DNA from 3 places in the Stutzerimonas sp. 21-1 genome. Region 2 is predicted to be linked to each of the others. Evidence: predicted binding sites of a transcription regulator. Region 2 holds the regulator's gene; each other region holds the start of a gene.

What was found. Region 2 encodes FliA, which starts transcription of late flagellar genes. Its sites were predicted from a motif close to CTAAAGTTTNNNNNNNNNNNGCCGNTAA; they were not measured.
Region 1: the regulator FliA is predicted to act here: its motif matches at 4,008-4,035, upstream of AC0ZJQ_RS08540 (methyl-accepting chemotaxis protein).
Region 3: the regulator FliA is predicted to act here: its motif matches at 3,756-3,783, upstream of AC0ZJQ_RS03190 (methyl-accepting chemotaxis protein).

What each region holds. Positions count from the first base shown of each region.
Region 1 is NZ_CM150500.1:1,729,618-1,736,464, reverse strand. Features, by position in the region: gene AC0ZJQ_RS08560 (PQQ-dependent dehydrogenase, methanol/ethanol family) at 1-69, shown strand, start outside; gene AC0ZJQ_RS08555 (carbohydrate porin) at 235-1,503, shown strand; gene AC0ZJQ_RS08550 (isocitrate lyase/PEP mutase family protein) at 1,709-2,545, shown strand; gene AC0ZJQ_RS08545 (SDR family oxidoreductase) at 2,636-3,613, shown strand; gene AC0ZJQ_RS08540 (methyl-accepting chemotaxis protein) at 4,090-6,084, shown strand; partial or broken gene AC0ZJQ_RS08535 (transcriptional regulator) at 6,198-6,446, opposite strand; partial or broken gene AC0ZJQ_RS08530 (TolC family protein) at 6,449-6,694, shown strand.
Region 2 is NZ_CM150500.1:2,692,009-2,698,855, reverse strand. Features, by position in the region: gene flhA (flagellar biosynthesis protein FlhA) at 1-1,270, shown strand, start outside; gene flhF (flagellar biosynthesis protein FlhF) at 1,286-2,560, shown strand; gene fleN (flagellar synthesis regulator FleN) at 2,651-3,475, shown strand; gene fliA (RNA polymerase sigma factor FliA) at 3,472-4,218, shown strand; gene AC0ZJQ_RS13040 (chemotaxis response regulator CheY) at 4,292-4,666, shown strand; gene AC0ZJQ_RS13035 (protein phosphatase CheZ) at 4,690-5,484, shown strand; gene AC0ZJQ_RS13030 (chemotaxis protein CheA) at 5,497-6,847, shown strand, end outside.
Region 3 is NZ_CM150500.1:664,970-671,816, forward strand. Features, by position in the region: gene AC0ZJQ_RS03180 (TIGR03862 family flavoprotein) at 1-1,094, opposite strand, end outside; gene bfr (bacterioferritin) at 1,239-1,706, shown strand; gene AC0ZJQ_RS03190 (methyl-accepting chemotaxis protein) at 1,761-3,680, opposite strand; gene cueR (Cu(I)-responsive transcriptional regulator) at 3,840-4,277, opposite strand; gene AC0ZJQ_RS03200 (heavy metal translocating P-type ATPase) at 4,300-6,678, opposite strand; gene AC0ZJQ_RS03205 (TetR family transcriptional regulator) at 6,767-6,847, opposite strand, start outside.

The sequences.
Region 1 (6,847 bases), 960 kb from region 2:
CTTGAAAGCATTCGCCATTTCGTTCGCAGGCAAGCGCACGATGGAGTGAAGTCTGGCGGCGGACATTAGGCCAGCAATTCAAACGCCAACTGAACAAACCGGTAACGCCAACTAGCAATGTAGTCAGGCGTTACCAATGGGCAGAAGTGCACGCGAATATCGTTCATTACATAGGCCTTGCAACTAACGATATTCGCTGCACGCCGCACCGTTACATCCCAAAGGATCAAAACAATGACAACCAGCCTGCGCTTCGGCAGCGGCCTTCTCGCCGCCTGCCTGTTCACTGCTGCCCACGCGGCGGACTACTCACCCGACCAGTTCCTGCTCGGCGACTGGAACGGCAGCCGCACCCGCCTGCATGAGGCCGGCGTCGATCTGCAGATCACCTACGTCAACGAGCTGGCCTGGAACACCCAGGGCGGCGATGACCACACCGGCACCTACTCCGATCAGTTGATGTTTGATGCCGCGCTGGATCTGGAGAAATTACTGGGCTGGTCCGGCGCCGGTTTCCGCTTCACGGTGGTCAACCGCAACGGCGAGAACCTCAACGCCGAGGCGGACCTCGACGTGCTGCTGCAACCGCAGGAAATTTATGGCTACGGCAGCACCACACGGCTGGTGCAGTTCTATTACCAGCAGGCGCTGCTGGATGACCGCCTGCTGCTCAAGCTCGGTCGTCTGCCCATGAGCGGCGAGGTCTTCCCGTTCGCCTGCCCGTTTCAGAACCTCGGCTTCTGCGGCACGGTGCCCGGCTACATCACGCCCAACTGGCACACCTGGCCGATCAGCCAGTGGGGCGCCACCGCGCGTTATCAGTTGAACGAAGAATGGTCGATGCAGACCGCGCTTTATCAGGTCAATCCGCGTTTCACCGAGCGCGGGCAGGGCCTGAACGTCGGCAGCCCGTCGGGCACCACGGGCTACCACGCGGTCGCCGAACTGGGTTGGACGCCGACCTTCGCCGGCCAGCCCGGCGCCTATCGGCTGGGCCTGTGGCGCAATACCGGCGACTTCGAGGACGTCTACCGTGACGCTGCCGGGCGTCCGATGGCGCTTTCCGGCGCGCCGGCCGCCGAGCATGACCAGGCCAGCGGCGGCTATCTGATGGCCGAGCAGCAGCTCTGGCAGAGCACCGCGGTGGCGGCCAGGCGCTTCAAGCTGTTCGCCCACTTCATCCAGTCCGACCCGGACGTGACCTACATCGAGCGCATCTGGCAGGTCGGCGGCATCCTCTCCGCCCCTTTCGCCGGCCGCCCCGACGACGAAGTCGGCCTGGCCCTCGCACGGCTGGAAGTGAACGACGATTCGCGCCGCCGGCTGCGCGAACAAGGCGAGCCGGTACCGGACAGGGAATATCCGGCCGAACTCTACTACCGCATCGCGGTGACCCCGGCGGTTTCGCTGAGTCCGAACATCCAGTACTTCCACCAGCCCGGCGGCTACACGGATGAGCGGGACAGCGTCGTATTCGGCTTGAAGACCGTCATCAGCTTCTGAGCTGCTGCACTGAAGGGCGCCCTTTGCGAAGCACCCGTCGTGCGCCAATTGGCGAGTTGAGACTAGGCTTGCTGGTCTGACTCGCCTGCATCGAACCGGTGCCACGTTTGCCCGCCCCTTCGTTCTTGCCCTCGCCGGCAGCGCAGCCTGGTTGCGCTGCCGGCGAGCCCGGAAGGCGAAAGACGGCGGCGCCAAGGAGAACTTCGTGAACCCTCCCAGTGTTTCGCAAAAGCGCGCCGCCTTTCGCGCGCTGCATCAGTCCGGTTGTTTCGTGCTGCCTAATCCGTGGGATGCCGGCAGCGCCAGCGTGCTGGCCGGGCTCGGCTTCAAGGCGCTAGCCACGACCAGTTCGGGCTACGCCTGGTCGTGCGCCCGTGCGGATGGCCAGCTACCCCGCGACGCGGTGCTGGCGCACCTGCGCTGCATGGCCCAGGCCACCCACCTTCCGCTGAACGCCGATTTCGAGAGTGGCTTTGCCGACACGCCCGAAGGCGTCGCTGAAAACGTGCGTTTGGCGATCGAGACCGGCGTGGCCGGCCTGTCCATCGAAGATTCGACCGGCGATGCGCAGGCACCGCTGCGCGGCATTTCCGAGGCGGTCGAGCGCATCGCGGCCGCGCGCGCGGCGATCGACACGCACGGCGGCGATACCGTGCTGATCGGCCGTGCGGAAACCTTCTTCGTCGGTCGTGCCGATCTCGACGACGCCATTTCGCGCCTGCAGGCCTATGCCGCTGCCGGCGCTGACTGCCTCTACGCACCGGGTATCCGCACACGTGAGCAGATCGCCGCCGTCGTCGCCGCGGTCGCGCCGAAGCCGGTCAACGTGCTGATCGGCTGGGACAGCGAGCTGACCGTGCAGGACCTCGCCGACCTCGGCGTCCGACGCATCAGTGTCGGTGGCGCCCTGGCGCGGGCGGCATGGGGCGGTTTTCTGCGCGCCGCACGCGCCCTCGCCGAGCACGGCCGCTTCGACGGCTTTGCCGACGCCGCCTCCGGTGCGGAACTCGACGCGCTGTTCGGCAAGCCGGACCGGCCGTGAAACGCCAGATAGCGGGGATTTGCCGCTTGGTGAAGGGAACCCTGTGCCACCGCGTGCCTCTACTGCTCGAACGCTTGCAAGGCGAAACGAATGAACAACCCTGACCGTCCGGTGGTAGTGATCTGCGGTGCCAGCGCCGGTGTCGGGCGCGCCACGGCCCATGTTTTCGCCGCTGCCGGCTACGCCATCGGCCTGGTCGCACGCAGCGACGAGGGTCTGGCGCTGACGCTGGAAGAGTTGCAGCCCTATGAGGTCGCGACGCTGGCGATCAGTGCGGACGTGGCCGATGCGCAACAGCTGAACAGCGCTGCGCGTCGATTCGAGGCCGAACTCGGTCCGGTCGACGTCTGGATCAACGCGGCGATGGTGACGGTATTCGCGCCGGTCGACCAATTGCTGCCGGAAGAGATACGGCGAGTCACCGAAGTGACCTACCTGGGCACCGTGCACGGCACGCTGGCGGCGCTCGAGCTGATGCGTCCGCGCAACCGCGGGCTGATCATCCAGGTCGGTTCGGCGCTGGCCTATCGCGCCATTCCACTGCAATCGGCCTATTGCGGCGCCAAGTTCGCGGTGCGTGGTTTTACCGACTCGCTGAGGTGCGAGCTCATCCATCACGCCAGCAAGATCAGGCTGTGCATGGTTCAGCTGCCGGCGATGAACACGCCCCAGTTCGACTGGGCGCGCAACAAGCTCGGCAAGCGCGTTCAACCGGTCCCGCCGATCCACGATCCTTACGTCGCGGCGCGAGCCATCTTCAATGTGGTGAACGCGCCGCCGCGCGAGTTGTGGCTCGGGGCGCCGACCATCAAGGCGATCATCGGCACGCTGTTTTTTCCGGGGCTGCTCGATCGGCTCCTGGCGCGCAGCGCCTGGTCCGGCCAGATGAGCGGCGACACGGAGCTGGCACCGCAGGCGGGCAACCTGTTCGAGCCGGTCAACGGCCTGCACGACGCGCGCGGCCGGTTCGATCGCAATTCGCGCCAGCGCGCGTGGGGCCTGAGTTCGAGCCATGTCATCGCCGTGCTGATCATCGCCACCGCCCTGGTGGCCTTGTTGATTCCGTAGCACGCACGGCCCGGTCCTTCTTCATTGAAAACCGGGGTCGCAGGTCAGCTCATCCATGACCTTCACCCCGCACCTTTCGATGCGTTGCGCCTTGCGGCCGAGCAGCGCGTCACCGTGCCCGCCAGTTTTGCTTAGTCTGCCGCTGACGGCGGATCTCCCTGATTTGAAAGGCATTACCGAACAGAAAACACTCAATTCGCAGCCAGCACCCGGCCAGCAAGGCGTCGCGCGAGTTGTTCTCGAGATATCAACGCCGTTATCCACAGCATCTGTGGATTAATCCCGGTTACCGTTCGAGTCGAATTTCATCAGTTCAATGCAGCCGCACTGTGGCGATAGCCCCACGGCTCGGTTCGGGCAGTTCTCGTGTAAGCGGACCGCCGGTCAGCCGAAGCTCATGCATCGCACCCACGCGCCGATAGAACGCCATCGCCACGCCCATCCGCCGGGCCGGCTGTCTTAATGCTGAGGATTAGATGTTCGCTTTCAACACGATAAAGGCGCGTTACACCATCACCTTCATCGGCTTCGTGCTGCTTGTCATGCTGCTGACGATGCTTGGCATCCAGCGCTTCGTCGCGCCACAACTCATGGCTGCGGGCGAAACCATCGTGATGTCGCAGGTCACCGAAATCGGTGAGCACATCGCGATGGAGCTGGCGCGCGTCGAAGCCCAGGCACGCAGCATTACCCAGACCGTGCCGATGCTGGAAAGCGATGAGATCGACCGCATCCTGCCTGGCCTGATCGATCAGTACGGTGACGTGAAGGTGTTTGGTGGCGGAATCTGGCCCATGCCGGGTGCGCGAACCGCCGGACAGGATAAACACAGCACCTTCTATCACCGCGATCCGGCGGGAAAACTGATCGTCAACACGCACTGGAATTCGGCCGAATCGCTGAACTACTTCGAGCAGCCCTGGCACCGTGGCGGCATGCAGGCTCCGCGCGGGAAATGCGTCTGGGCCGCGGCCTACAAGGACGACGCCAGCGCCGAGCCACGTACCAACTGCGCGATGACCATCTACCAGAACGGCACCGCCTGGGGCGTTTCGACGATCGACCTGACGCTCGGCTTCTTCAATCGACTGGTCGCCGAGAAGCAGGATGAGATCGGCGGCGAGGTGATGGTCGTCGAGGCCGACGGCAAGATCCTCAGCAACCAGCCGCAGCTGCCGGGCGACATGGTGCTGCGCAACGTCGCGGAGCTGGCCGGCCAGTCGCCGTTCATCGCCACCATCCAGCAGGCGCTCGCGGGTCGCTCGCAGCAGGAGCACACGACCTACAGCGCCAAGGACGGTGAAGCATTCAGCTTCTTCCTGACACCGATCGAAGGCACGCCCTGGCTGCTGGCGGCGGCGTTGCCCACCGCGCAACTCGAAGCGCGCAGCGATGCCATGCTCAAGACGCTCGCATCGCTGCAGATTCCCATGGTCGTCGTGCTGCTGGCGCTGATGATCGTCGCCCTCAACCAGCTGATGAAGCGCCTCGGCGTGCTGCGCTCGAACATCGATGCGCTGTCGGCCGGCGACGCCGATCTGACCAAGCGAATCGCCATCAAGGGCGATGACGAAGTCGATCAGGTGGGACGTTCGGTCAACGGTTTCATCGGCTATCTGCAGAAGATGATGATCGACGTGAGCGACGCCACCACGCAGATCCACAGCGAGATCGGCCAGCTCAAGCAACTGTCCCGCACGACCAACGAGGCCCTGGCGCGGCATGCGCTGGAAACGGACCAGGCCGTCACCGCCATCAACGAAATGAGTTCGACGGCCGAATCCGTTGCGCAGAGCGCCAGCGATACCGCCACCTTCACCCAGACCGCCAATCACAACGCGCTCTCGTCGAAGCGGGTCGTCGACGATGCCTCCGGCAGCGTTCGGTCGCTGGTCAGCGAAGTTGAAAGCGCAACGGCGAAGGTGCAGGCGATGGAGGCCGACGCGCAGCGCATCAACGACGTGCTGGGCGTCATCGGTGACATCGCCGGACAGACCAACCTGCTGGCACTGAACGCGGCCATCGAAGCCGCGCGTGCCGGCGAGCAAGGCCGCGGCTTCGCCGTGGTCGCCGATGAAGTCCGCGCCCTGGCCGCACGTACGCAGCAGAGCACCTCGGAAATCAACGAGACGCTGCAGCGTCTGCAGGAAGCGGTCGGTTCCGCCGTGCAGGCCATGGAACAGACCAAGGTCAGCTGCCAGGCCACGGCGGACAAGACCGCCCAGGTCACCGTCGGGCTGGACGAGATGGCCGGCTCGGTGGTGCACATCAACGACCTGAGCACGCAGATCGCCACAGCCGCCGAGGAACAAAGTGCGGTGGCCGAGGAGATCAACCGCAACATGGTAGCCGTGCGGCAGGTCGTCGATGAGCTGGTGGAAAGTGGCGTGAGCGTCGACCGCAGCGCCGAATCGCTGCTGAACACCAACGGGCGCCTCACGGCTGTCGTCAACCGGTTCAAGGTGCGCTGAGTGCCCTCGGGGCATGGCGCTACCGCCATGCCCAACCTGCCCGATTCCAAGTGGCGCCTGCCGCAAGGGAGGCAACAGCCGTTTGGCCTCCTGCGCCGGCAGTGCGGATCAGCTCAGCGGGTTATGGCTGCGCCATCGAGGAACATCCGCTCGAGCATGCCCGCGGAACTGGAGCTGGCCGCACGCCCGCGGCGCTCGGCATCGACCATGCCGTATATCAGTGCGAGAAAGAGTTCGGTGAAGACCGCCGCGGTGATGTCGATACGCAGCACCCCAGCCTGCTGTCCGCGGAGGAAGAAGGCGTCCAGCGCATCGCTGTAGGGCTGCCAGCGGCCGTCGACAGCCGGGTCGAGGCTGTCCGGGCCTGCGTCGTGAGGAAACCGCACGGCGGAACCTGGCCAATACCAGCAACGCGACGCTGAAGCTCGCCAAGGCGCGCTACGAGGGCGGCGTGGATAGCCACCTGCGCTACCTCGATGCGCAACGTAGCCACTTCACCAATGAGTCCGACTACATCGAGACCAGCACACGACGACAGATCGCCCTGGTCGACCTGTTCCGCAGCCTGGGCGGTGGCTGGAGCAACGGCGCGCCGCTCGCGAATCGGTGAAGGCTGCGTCAGCGCTTCGCGGTAAGCATCGCCCGCACTGAGACGAACAGGATGAAACGCACTATGTGGTCAATACTCAGCGAACAGCCGTAACGCTGACTCAGGTCATTTCCGACGCAGCGATACAAGCGCTTGATAGCTGGGAATCGACGA
Region 2 (6,847 bases):
GTTCGCCTCGCCCAAGGCGCTGGCGGTATCGGCCGCGATCATGATCGCGATGGGCCTGGTGCCGGGCATGCCGCACCTGTCATTCCTCGGCCTCGGTGCGCTCGCCGCCGGTGGCGCCTACTGGATCTGGTACCGGCAGAAGCGCGTCAAGCAGCAGGCCGAGCAGGAAGTGCAGAAGCAGCAGGAGCTGCTGCCAGCGCAGCGCGCGGCGGAAACCAAGGAGCTGGGCTGGGATGATGTCACGCCGGTGGACATGGTCGGTCTGGAGGTCGGCTACCGGCTGATTCCGCTGGTCGATCGCAACCAGGGCGGCCAGCTGCTGGCGCGGATCAAGGGCGTGCGCAAAAAGCTGTCGCAGGACCTGGGCTTCCTCATGCCGTCGGTGCATATCCGCGACAACCTCGATCTGCTCCCCAATGCCTATCGCCTGACGCTGATGGGCGTCAGCCTGGCCGAGGCGGAGGTCTACCCGGACCGCGAGCTGGCGATCAACCCGGGCCAGGTGTTCGGGCCGCTCAACGGCATCGCGGCCAAGGACCCGGCGTTCGGGCTGGATGCGGTGTGGATCGAGGGTAGCCAGCGCGACCAGGCGCAGTCGCTCGGCTATACCGTGGTGGATGCCAGTACCGTGGTTGCCACCCACCTCAATCAGGTGTTGTACAAGCACGCGCATGAACTGCTTGGCCATGAGGAGGTCCAGCAGTTGCTGCAATTGCTCGCGCGCAGCTCGCCCAAGCTGGCCGAGGAGCTGGTGCCGGGCATGCTGTCGCTGTCCACGCTGCTCAAGGTGTTGCAGGCGCTGCTGCAGGAGCAGGTACCGGTGCGTGACATCCGCACCATCGCCGAAGCCATCGCCAATGTCGCCACTAAGAGTCAAGATCCCGCCGCGATGGTGGCGGCAGTGCGCGTCGCGCTTTCTCGCGCAATCGTGCAGAACGTTGTGGGACTAGAGCCGGAGCTGCCTGTGATCACGCTGGAACCGCGATTGGAACAGATCTTGCTCAATAGCCTGCAGAAGGCCGGACAGGGTGCCGAAGATGGCATCCTGCTGGAGCCGGGAATGGCAGAGAAGTTGCAACGGTCGCTGGTAGAAGCGGCGCAGCGCCAGGAAATGCTCGGTAAGCCGGCGATCCTCCTGGTGGCCGGACCGGTTCGCGCGATGTTGTCCCGCTTCGCCCGGCTGGCCGTACAGAACATGCATGTACTGGCCTACCAGGAAATTCCGGACAACAAGCAGGTCACCATCGTTGCGACGGTGGGTCAGAATTAATCGAGGGTGCAGGCCATGCAGGTCAAACGTTTCTTCGCCGCCGATATGCGCATCGCCATGAAGATGGTGCGTGATGAGCTGGGCGCCGATGCCGTGATCATCGGCAATCGCCGGGTCGCCGGCGGTGTCGAGCTGACTGCCGTGCTCGATTACCCGATGCAGGCCGCGCCGGAAGCGAACAAGCCCAACCCCGTGCTGGAAGCCGAGCTGCGCAAGACGCAGGCGCGCATCGCCTCGGCACATGCCGAACTGAGCGCGCCGAGCCGCGTGAAGGCGGGCCAGGACCGTCAACTGCTTGACGAGCAGCCGGCCGCCGCGCCGCAGCCCGCTGCCAGTGCGCCGGTCGATACGCGTGCCTTCGAGAGCATGTGCACCGAACTGCAAGGTCTGCGTGAGCTGATCGAAGTGCAGCTCGGCTCCATCGCCTGGGGCCAGGAGCAGAGCCGGCGGCCGCAGCAGGCCGGGCTCTGGCGCCGCCTGCAGCGTCTCGGCCTGCCGGCAGAGCTGTCGCGCAGCCTGCTGGAAAAGGTCGCCACCATCGCTGATCAACGTCAGGCCTGGCGCATGTTGCTGGCGCACTTGGCGCAGGCGATCAAGGTCACCAAGCACGAACCGCTGGAAGAGGGCGGGGTAATCGCCTTGGTGGGACCGGCCGGTGTCGGCAAGACCACCACGCTGGCCAAGCTGGCGGCCCGTTACGTATTGAAGTACGGCGCGCAGAACATCGCGCTGGCGAGCATGGATAACTACCGCATCGGCGCGCAGGAGCAGCTGAAGACGCTCGGTCGTATTCTCGATGTGCCGGTGGTGCAGATCGACCCGTCGCAGCCGCTGGGCAAGACGCTGGCGCCGCTGGCGCGCAAGCGCGTGATCCTGATAGACACGGCCGGTCTGCCGGCGAGCGATCCGACACTGCGCATGCAGCTGGAAGCGCTGTCCGATCGTGGCGTGAAATCGAAGAACTACCTGGTGCTGGCCGCCACCAGCCAGAGCCAGGTGCTCAAGGCGGCGTGGCACAACTATCGTCGCTGCGGCCTGGCCGGTTGCATCCTGACCAAGCTCGACGAGGCCGGCTCGCTCGGCGACGTGCTCGGACTAACGATCAGCCAGCACCTGCCGATAGCCTACCTCGCCGACGGGCCGCGTATTCCCGATGACCTGCACCTGCCGCGCAGTCATCAGCTGGTCAGTCGGGCGGTGAGCCTGCAATCTGGCGAGGAGCCGAGCGAGGAAACGATGGCCGATATGTTCGCCGGCCTGTACAACGAATCATCGCGGCGAGCGGGCTGAAGCGGCAGTGCGTTACTCGGATAAACCTGATGCATTCGAGCTGAATGCATCGCCGGCCTTGCAGGCCGAGCAACATATAGGCGTTTGAACATGGGTATGCATCCCGTACAGGTGATTGCGGTGACCGGCGGCAAGGGTGGCGTCGGCAAGACCAACGTGTCGGTCAATCTGGCACTGGCGCTGGCCGAACTCGGGCGGCGGGTGGTGTTGCTCGACGCCGACCTCGGGCTGGCCAATGTCGACGTGCTGCTGGGGCTGACCACCAAGCGCACGCTTGCCGACGTGATCGCCGGTGAATGCGACCTGCGCGACGTGCTCATCCAGGGGCCGGGCGGCATTCGCATCGTGCCGGCTGCATCCGGCACGCAGAGCATGGTGCAGCTGTCCTCGCTGCAGCACGCCGGCCTGATTCAGGCGTTCAGCGAGATCGAGGATCTCGACGTACTGATCATCGACACCGCCGCCGGTATCGGCGAGGCGGTGGTCAGCTTCGTGCGCGCCGCACATGAGGTATTGCTGGTGGTTACCGACGAGCCGACCTCGATCACCGATGCCTATGCGCTGATCAAGCTGCTCAACCGCGACTACGGCATCAACCGCTTTCGCGTGCTGGCCAACATGGCGCACGCCCCGCAGGAAGGGCGCAACCTGTTCGCCAAGCTGACCAAGGTCACCGAGCGCTTCCTCGACGTCGCGCTGCAGTACGTCGGTGCGATTCCCTACGACGAAGCCGTGCGCAAGGCCGTACAGAAGCAGCGTGCAGTCTACGAGGCCTATCCGCGGTCGAAATGCGCATTGGCTTTCAAGGCCATCGCGCAGAAGGTCGACACCTGGCCGCTGCCGGCCACGCCGCGCGGGCATCTTGAATTCTTCGTCGAGCGCCTGATCAGGCCGGCGAACGACACTCACGAATGACGGCTGCTGGATTCGCTATGTATTACAGCAAGGCTCAGGCGAAGGATGCCCAGCATCGTTTGATCGACCAGTATGCGCCGCTGGTCAAGCGCATTGCCTACCACCTGCTCGCACGCCTGCCGGCCAGCGTCCAGGTCGACGACCTGATCCAGGCCGGGATGATCGGCCTGCTGGAGGCAGCGAAGAAGTACGACGCCGGCAAGGGCGCCAGCTTCGAAACCTACGCCGGTATCCGCATCCGCGGCACCATGCTCGACGAGGTGCGCAAGGGTGACTGGGCGCCACGCTCGGTGCATCGCAACTCGCGCATGGTCAGCGAGGCGATTCGCGCCATCGAAGCGAAAACCGGACGTGACGCTAAAGATCACGAGGTTGCGGCCGAACTTAAGCTCAGCCTCGATGAGTACTACGGCATTCTCGGCGATACCCTGGGCAGCCGCCTGTTCAGCTTCGACGACCTGTTGCAGGACGGCGAACATGGCGAGTTGCACGACGATGCCGCCAGCACTCATTCCGAGCCGTTTCGCGATCTTGAGGACGAGCGTTTCCAGCAGGCGCTGGCTGATGCCATCACCAACCTGCCCGAACGCGAAAAGCTGGTGCTGTCGCTGTACTACGACGAAGAGTTGAATTTGAAGGAAATCGGTCAGGTGCTCGGGGTCAGCGAGTCGCGGGTCAGTCAGCTGCATAGCCAGTGCGCCGCCCGTCTGCGTGCCCGCCTCGGCGAATGGCGGGCGAGCTGACTGGTACCCTCACTGCGAGACGTGCTCGGTTGCCGAGATTTTGGGATTTACGGAGGTCGACTTGGACAAGAACATGAAAATCCTCATCGTCGATGACTTCTCGACGATGAGACGAATCATCAAGAACCTCCTGCGAGACCTGGGGTTCACCAATACCGCCGAGGCCGACGACGGCACCACTGCGTTGCCGATGCTCAAGAGCGGCAGCTTCGATTTCCTCGTCACCGACTGGAACATGCCGGGCATGAGCGGCATCGACCTGCTGCGCCACGTACGTGCGGACGAGCGCCTCAAGCACCTGCCGGTGCTGATGGTGACGGCCGAAGCCAAGCGCGATCAGATCATCGAAGCGGCTCAGGCCGGCGTTAACGGTTACGTCGTCAAGCCTTTCACTGCCCAGGTGCTCAAGGAGAAGATCGAAAAGATCTTCGAGCGCGTCAACGGCTGAAGCAGTAACGCCGCGAGGGCACTATGACGCAAGCAGACCAACGCCTGGCGGAGTTCGAAGCGACTCTGCAGGCCAATGCACCGCAGCTGATTGAAAGCCTGCAGCAGGGCCGCTTCGATGAGGCGGCGCAAATGTTCAACGAGCTCAACCAGGCCCGTAATCAGGGACTCTATCAAGAGGTTGGCAAGCTCACCCGCGAACTGCACAACGCGATCGTCAAGCTCGAGATGGACACCTGCGCCACAGGCGGGGATCCGTCGCCGATCACCGATGCGACCGACCGGCTTTCCTACGTGGTGGCGATGACCGAGAAGGCCGCCAACCGCACCATGGATCTGGTCGAGGAGTCGGCGCCGCTGGTGAACTACGTCAGCTACGAAGCCCAGAGCCTGACCGCCGACTGGCAGCGCTTCATGCGCCGCGAGATGAACGCCGAGCAGTTCCGCGAGTTGGTCCGGCGCATCGACCAGTACCTGCAGCGCTCGATGAACGATGGCAGTCAGCTGTCGCAGAACCTCAGCGAAATCATGCTGGCACAGGACTTCCAGGACCTGACCGGGCAGGTGATCAAGCGCGTCACGCGGCTCATCACCGAGCTGGAAAGCAATCTGGTCAACTTGGTGGCAATGGCCGGGCAGGTCGATCGCGTGGCCGGCATCCAGCACGACCGCGACGCGATGCGTGCCGAGCAGGAAAAGAAAAAACAAGAGAAAGAGCCTTCCAACGGTGAAGGTCCGCAGATGCATGCCGATATACGTGAGGACGTCGTATCTGGACAGGACGACGTGGACGATCTGCTTTCGAGCCTGGGCTTTTAGGGGAATTGCAATATGAGCTTCGACGCCGATGAAGAAATCCTCCAGGATTTCCTGGTAGAGGCCGGCGAGATTCTCGAACTGTTGTCAGAGCAGTTGGTGGAGCTGGAAAGCAGCCCCGACGACATGGCGTTGCTCAATGCAATTTTTCGCGGGTTCCATACGGTCAAGGGCGGGGCGGGCTTCCTGCAGCTGAACGAGCTGGTGGAATGCTGCCACATCGCCGAGAACGTCTTCGACATTCTGCGCAAGGGCGAGCGCCGGGTGGATTCCGAGCTGATGGACGTGGTGCTGCAGGCGCTGGACGCCGTGAATGCCATGTTCAGTCAGGTTCGCGAGCGCGTCGAGCCGACCCCGGCAACCCCTGAGCTGCTGGCGGCGCTGGCGCGCCTGGCCGAGCCGGCGTCGGCGGATGCTCCCAGCGTGGCGGCAGAAGTCGCGGCGCCGGTAGCGGCGGACGACGAGTTCGAGCAGATGCTGCAGGCCATCGACACGGCGGCTGCGGTCGAATCCGCAGCGGCGGCGAGCGATGAAATCACCGACGATGAATTCGAGTCGCTGCTCGACCAGCTGCACGGCAAGGGCCAGTTCAGTGCCGCACCTGCCGAAGCGGAGACGCCAGCAGAGCCGGTAGCGGCCGCGGGCGACGAGATCACCGACGAAGAATTCGAGGCGCTGCTCGACCAACTGCACGGCAAAGGGCAGTTCAACGAGCCTGCCGCCACGCCTGCGTCAGCACCCGCGGTAGCCGAGACCGGCGCCCCGGCGGCCGGCGACAATATCACCGACGACGAATTCGAAGCGCTGCTCGATCAGCTGCACGGCAAGGGCAAGTTCGAGCCCGAGAGCGTGGCGCCGGTCGCTGCAGTAGCGGCAGCGGCTCAGCCCGCAGCAGTGGCCAAGAGCGCGCCGCGCCAGCCCGCTGCCGCGCCGAGCAAGGCAGAGGCGGCGCCGCGCGCAGCGGCTCCGGCCGAGAAGCCGGCCAGCGACGCGGAAACCACCGTACGGGTCGATACCGCCCGGCTCGACGAGATCATGAATATGGTCGGCGAGCTGGTGCTGGTGCGTAACCGTCTGGTGCGCCTGGGCGCCAACAGCGGCGACGAGGCCATGTCCAAGGCGGTGTCCAACCTCGACGTGGTCACCGCCGATCTGCAGAGCGCGGTGATGAAGACGCGCATGCAGCCGATCAAGAAAGTCTTCGGCCGCTTCCCGCGGCTGGTTCGCGATCTGGCGCGCAACCTGAAGAAAGAGATCAACCTGGAGCTGGTGGGCGAAGAGACCGATCTCGACAAGAACCTCGTCGAGGCGCTGGCCGATCCGCTGGTGCACCTGGTGCGCAATGCCGTCGATCACGGCATCGAGT
Region 3 (6,847 bases), 2.0 Mb from region 2:
AGCATCAGCTGCGCATCCAGTTCCTCGAATGGCACGCCGCCGGCGCTGCTGATCGCCTCGTCCAGCGGCCGTGCGCAGACGAGACGGAGCGGCAGCGCCTTGATGGCGGCAGCCAGCGCCGCCGTGTCCTGAAAGGTCGCGGTGTCGGTCAGCTCGCGCAACAGCGCCGCCTTGACGCCGTCGAGTTTGAGCTGGCGATGCAGGTGCTTGGCCATCGACTGCGAGCCACGCGGCTTGGCCAGCGCGCTGGCGACCTGTGCCTGACTGCGATCCGGCAGCAGGTCGAGCAGCACGGTGGCGACGCCGTCGCGGCTGAGCACCTCGCGGATCGGCGCCGAAAGCGCGTAGACCAGGCTGCCCTCGATACCCGTTGCGGTGAGCACGAACTCGCCTTTGCGTGGGGCTTCGCCAGGCAGCGCAAGGCTGACGGTCTTCAGCGGCGCACCGGCGAACTTCTGCTGCAGGTGATCGCTCCAGGCGGGCACCTCGAAGCCGCAGTTGGCCGGGCGCAGCGGCGCAACGCTGACGCCGCGTGCCTGCAGCAGTGGCACCCAGGCGCCGTCGGAGCCCAACCGCGCCCAGCTGCCGCCGCCGAGGGCGAGCAGGGTGGCGTCGGCGTCGAGCAGATGCTCGCCGTCCGGCCCGGCGATGCGCAGCTGGCCGCGCTCGTTCCAGCCCAGCCAGCGATGGCGCGTATGGATGTGCACGCCGCTGTCGCGCAGGCGTCTGAGCCAGGCGCGCAGCAGCGGCGCGGCCTTCATGTCGGTCGGGAATACCCGGCCGGAGCTGCCGACGAAGGTGTCGATGCCCAGACCGTGAATCCACTGGCGCAGCGCATCCGGACCGAAGGCTTCCAGCAGCGGGCGCAGTGCGTCGGCGCGTTCGCGGTAGCGGCCGACGAACGTGGCGAAGTCCTCGGCGTGGGTGATGTTCATTCCGCCGACGCCGGCCAGCAGGAACTTGCGGCCGACCGAAGGCATCGCATCGTAAAGCTCGACTGCGACGCCGGCCTGGCTCAGCACCTCGGCCGCCATCAGACCGGCGGGGCCGCCGCCGATGATGGCGACACGGGACGAGCGGGCGGAACGGGTCATGGCGCAAGCCTGGCGAAAAATGAAGGGCGGGCATTGTAGCGAGTCGTCGTGGCGCTGGCAGCGCGGCTGCCCCGGCAAACTTGACCGCTGCCGGTTCTGCGTCGATGCTTGCGCGCGTGATGCATATCCCGTCGGAGAGAACCCATGAAAGGCCAGGCACCGGTAGTCGAATATCTGAAGGAGCTGCTGCGCGGCGAGCTGGCGGCACGCGATCAGTACTTCCTGCATTCGCGCATGTATGCCGATTGGGGCTTCAGCCGGCTTTACGAGCGCATCGACCACGAGATGCAGGAAGAAACCGAGCACGCCGATGCGCTGCTCAAGCGCATCCTGTTCCTCGAAGGCACCCCGGACATGACGCCCGAAGCGATCAACCCCGGCCACACGGTACCGGACATGCTGCGCAGCGATCTGGCGCTGGAGTACAAGGTCCGCGCCGCGCTGGCCAAGGGCATCGCCCTGGCCGAGCAGCACGGCGACTACGCGACCCGCGACATCCTGGCCGCGCAACTGCAGGACACCGAGGAAGACCACGCCTACTGGCTCGAGCAGCAGCTCGGCCTGATCGACCGTATCGGTCTGCAGAACTACCTGCAATCGCAGGCCAGCTGAGCTGCGTTCACCGCGAGACTGCGCCCGGCGCGTCTCGCGGCCTTCCCGTAGTGCTCAGAGCCGGAAACGGCTCACCATCGTTTGCAACTGACCGCCCAACCGCGCCAGCTCGGTACTCGAGGCGGCGGTTTCCTGGCTGGCCGCGGCGGTCTGCTCGGAAACATCGCGCACATTCACCACGCTGCGGCTGATCTCCTCGGCCACCGCGCTCTGCTCCTCGGCGGCCGCGGCGATCTGCTGGTTCATCGCCTGGATGTTCGACACCGTGCGGGTGATGCTGCCCAGCGAAGCACCGGCACGGCGCGCCAGCTCGACGCCGCTGTCGGTGAGGTCGCGGCTGGTGTGCATGATCGTCGCGACCTCCTGCGTGCCGTTCTGCAGCGCGGCCACCAGCCCTTCGATTTCCTCGGTGGATTTCTGCGTGCGTTGCGCCAGACCGCGCACCTCGTCGGCGACCACGGCGAAGCCACGCCCGGCCTCGCCGGCGCGCGCGGCCTCGATGGCGGCGTTGAGCGCCAGCAGGTTGGTCTGTTCGGCAACCGCGCGAATCACCGTCATCACGCTGCCGATCTTGTCGCTTTCGCTCTGCAGCGCGCTCATCGCCTGGGTGGAGCGTTCCACCGCCTCGGCCATGCGCTCGATCTGCGTGACCACCTCGGTCACCACGCGATCACCCTCGCGGGCTTCGTTGTCCGCGTCGGTGGCGGCCTGCGCCGCCTGTTCGGCGTTGCGTGCGACTTCCTGCACGGTGGCCGACATTTCGTGCATGGCGGTGGCGACCTGATCGGTTTCTTCCTTCTGGCTGTTCACTCCGGCGCTGGTCTGCTGGGTGACGGCGGACAGCTCTTCGGCGGCGGCGCTGATCTGGCTGACGCCATCGCGGATGCCGCCGATCAGCTCGCGTAGGGTCGCGCCCATCTGCTGGATGCCGCGCTGCAGCACGCCGAGTTCGTCGCGCCGCTGAACCGGCGCGGTGGCGCTGAGGTCGCCGGAAGCGATGCGCTCGACGTCGGCCAGGGTGGCGCGCAGCGGCAGGATGATCTGCCGGGTGATCAGCCAGGCGGCGAGCACGCCGAGCAGCAGCGCCAGCAGTGTGCTCACCAGCAGCTGGCTGCGCGCTGCGGCGCTTTCGCTGTCGAGCTGATCGAGCTGGTACTGGTAGAGCGTGTCGCTGATGCGCACGATTTCCTTCTGCTGGTCGGTCATCTCCTGGCGCGACTTGGCGATGGCCTGGATGGCCGCTTCCAGCGACTCGATGGTGGTGCGGTACTGGTCGAGGGCTGCGGCGACGCCCTGGATCGTCTGGCGGTGCGCATCGAGCGCCGCGCCCTGCTCGGCAACGCTGGCCTGCGCGGCGTCGAGCTGCGTGTAGATCGCCTGGGCGGCGGCGTTGCCGGGTGCCGCCATGTAGACGCGCAGCAGGTACTGCGCGCGCTGTACGTCTTCCTTGATGCGGGTGATGGCGAGCAGCTGGGCGAAGCGTTGCGCGTCATCCTCCGGCAGCTGCAGCACGCCTTCGGTGACGCCGGCGGTCAGCTCGTGCAGGCGGCTGGCGGCGGCCTCGATCGAGGTCCGGGCGTCGTTCGCCTGCGCGTAGGCGCGGCGCATGTCGTTCAGCGAGTTCTGGTACTGCGCGTTGTAACCGGCCTGCTCCTTGAGCAGCGCGGCGTCGGCGGGATGCTTGAAGGTGTTGAGCAGTTCGGTCTGCTGGGCGATGTACACGCTCAGGTTCTTGTCCAGTCGCGCGGTCGATTCGCTGTCGCCGTTGGCCAGCATGAATTGCAGGCGGGCGATGCGCAGGTCGGTCAGCGTCTTGTTGAGCTGCGAGATGTCGGTCATCCAGCCGCTGCGCTGGATGACGCCGCCCAGGCTGCCCCAGCCGCTCCACGCGAGGATGACGGTGAGGGTGAGTACGGCGCCGAAGCCCAGCGCGAGCTTCCTACTGACGCCCATGTTTGCAAACCAGTTGTGCATGACAGTCCAACCATGATGAGGAGTTCGTTCCGAACGAGCGGCCTTGTGAGCGGCCCGCCGGTGTCTTCGCTCCTCCTGTCGGCGGTCGACATGCAAACTTGAACGTAAGGCGAGAAATAGTCGCTGCCCGCGCGCCGCGGGCTGGCCGGCGGCGCCGGATCAGCGCTCGGCAGGAGGCGCCGACTCCGCGTCGGAACTGGCTGCACAACAGCCCGCCTCGATGCCGCGCAGGATCGGGCAATCCGGGCGATCATCGCCGGCGCAGTGGTCGACCAGCTCCTGCAGGGTGTCGCGCAGGCCGACCAGTTCGGCGATCTTGCGGTTCAGTTCGACGATATGTCCGGCGGCTAGCGCCTTGACGTCGGCACTGGCGCGCTGGCGGTCCTGCCAGAGCGTGAGCAGCCGGCCGACTTCCTCCAGGGAGAAGCCCAGGTCGCGCGCACGCTTGATGAAGCCCAGGCGGTGCAGGTCGTCACTGCCGTAGCGACGGTAGCCGTTGGCGCCGCGCCCGGCCGGAGTGATCAGGCCGATGGATTCGTAGTAGCGGATCATCTTCGCCGACAGGCCGCTGCGCGCTGCTGCTTGACCGATATTCATGCTGCCTCCGTGTGCTCGTCGTTCAGGGTTTCCAGCGCTTGAGCAGCAGCGCGTTGCTCACCACGCTGACGCTCGACAGCGCCATCGCCGCGCCGGCCACCACCGGGCTGAGAAAGCCCAGCGCCGCCAGCGGAATGCCCACCAGGTTGTAGATAAAGGCCCAGAACAGATTCTGCTGGATCTTGCGGTAGGTGCGTCGGCTGATTTCCAGCGCCGCCGGCACCAGCCGCGGATCGCCGCGCATCAGGGTGATGCCGGCGGCGTGCATGGCCACGTCGGTGCCGCCGCCCATGGCGATGCCGACATCCGCCGCGGCCAGTGCCGGCGCATCGTTGATGCCGTCGCCGACCATCGCCACCACCGCGCCGCCGCGCTTGAGTTCCGCAACGGTGGCGGCCTTGTCCGCCGGCAGCACCTCGGCGTGCACATCGTCGATCTGCAGGGCTTCGGCCACCACACGGGCGCTGCCGCGGTTGTCGCCGGTGATCAGATGGCAGCGGATATGCCGGGTCTTGAGCGCGACGATCGCCTCGGCGGCGCCGTCCTTGAGGCTGTCACCGAAGGCGAACAGGCCGAGCACGCGCGGCTGCGGCGCGGTTTCCACCAACCAGGAGAGCGTCCGGCCTTGCGCTTCCCAGGTCTGCGCGGTGGCAGCCAGCTCGCCCGGTGGCAGACCGTGGTCATCGAGAATCCGCCGGTTGCCCAGCGCCAGCTGGCGCTCGTCGAGGCTGCCGGCGATGCCGCGGCCGGTCAGCGACTGGCTCTGCCGGACGTCGGGTAGCGCGATGCCGAGCGCCGCGCAGCGCTCCAGAACCGCGTGCGCCAGCGGGTGCTCGCTGCCGCGCTGCAGCGCGCCGGCCTGGCGCAGCAGTGCCGTCTCGTCGCCATCGAGCGCCTGCAGGTGGATGATCTGCGGCTTGCCGGACGTCAGCGTGCCGGTCTTGTCGAAGGCCACCGCGGTGACCGCATGGGCGATTTCCAGCGCTTCGGCGTCCTTGATCAGGATGCCGTGGCGCGCCGCCACGCCAGTGCCGGCCATGATCGCCGCCGGCGTCGCCAGGCCGAGGGCGCAGGGGCAGGCGATGACCAGCACGGCGACGGCGTTGATCAGCGCGGTTTCCAGCGCTGCGCCGGCGAGCAGCCAGCCGAGCAGGGTGGCCACGGCGATGACCAGCACGGCGGGGACGAACACCTGGCTGACCTTGTCCACCAGCTTCTGGATCGGCGCCTTGGCTGCCTGCGCGTCCTCCACCAGGCGGATGATGCGCGCCAGCACGGTCTCGCCGCCGAGCGCGGTGGTGCGCACCAGCAGACGGCCTTCACCATTGATCGCGCCGCCGGTGATGCGGTCGCCGGGGCGCTTGTCGACCGGCAGGCTCTCGCCGCTGATCAGCGCCTCGTCGGCCTGGCTTTCGCCTTCGAGCACCTCGCCATCCACCGGGAAGCGCTCGCCCGGCTTGACCAGCACCCGATCGCCCAGGCGCAGCGCGGCGATCGCCACGTCTTCCTCGCGGCCATCGACGACGCGCGTGGCGCGTTCCGGGCGCAGCGCCTCCAGCGCGCGGATCGCCGCGCTGGTCTGGCGCTTGGCGCGGCTTTCCAGGTACTTGCCGAGCAGCACCAGGGCGATCACCACCGCCGAGGCCTCGAAGTACAGGTGCGGCATCTGTCCGGCCGGCGTCGCCCACCACTGGTACAGGCTCAGGCCGTAGCCGGCGCTGGTGCCGAGCGCGACCAGCAGATCCATGTTGCCGGCGCTGGCGCGTACCGCCTTCCAGCCGGCGACATAGAAACGCGCACCGAGAATGAACTGCACCGGCGTGGCGAGCAGAAACTGCATCCACGCCGGCAGCATCCAGTGCAGCCCGAACAGGTCGCCAAACATCGGGATGACCAGCGGCGCAGCCAGCAGCAGGGCAATCAGCACGGCCAGACGTTCGCGGCGCAGCCGTCGTTCGGCATTGTCGGCGCCGCGCGGTTGCGCCTGCTCGATCGGCTGCGCGTGATAACCGGCGCCTTCCACGGCCTGAATCAATGCGTTCGGCTCCAGCGTGCCGAGCAGCTCCACCCGCGCGCGTTCGCTGGCCAGGTTCACCGCCGCGCTGCGCACGCCGGGGACCTTGAGCAGCGCGCGCTCGACGCGGCCGACGCAGCTGGCGCAGGTCATGCCTTCGATGGCCAGTTCCACCACCTGGGTCGGCACGCCGTAGCCGGCGCTTTCCACCGCTTGGATCAGCGTCGCGAGTTCGCTGTCGTCGGCGTCGACGCGCACCTGTTCGCTGGCCAGGTTGACCGCCGCCGCGGTGACGCCCGGCACCTTGCGCAGCGCGCGCTCGACGCGGCCGGCACAGCTGGCGCAGGTCATGCCGCTGACGGGGAGGGTGAAGGTGGTCGTGGACATGGCGAGACTCCTCGATGACTACCGGCAGGATCAACCTTGACCCTGCTGGAAGGTCAAGCCCGAGGCGACTCGATGTGCGCCTCGCGGCTCAGGCTTGCTCCGGCCAGTCGCCGATCAGGCCGCGGAACAGCGGATCGATCAGCGCGGCTGCTTCGGTGGGCGGGTCGAA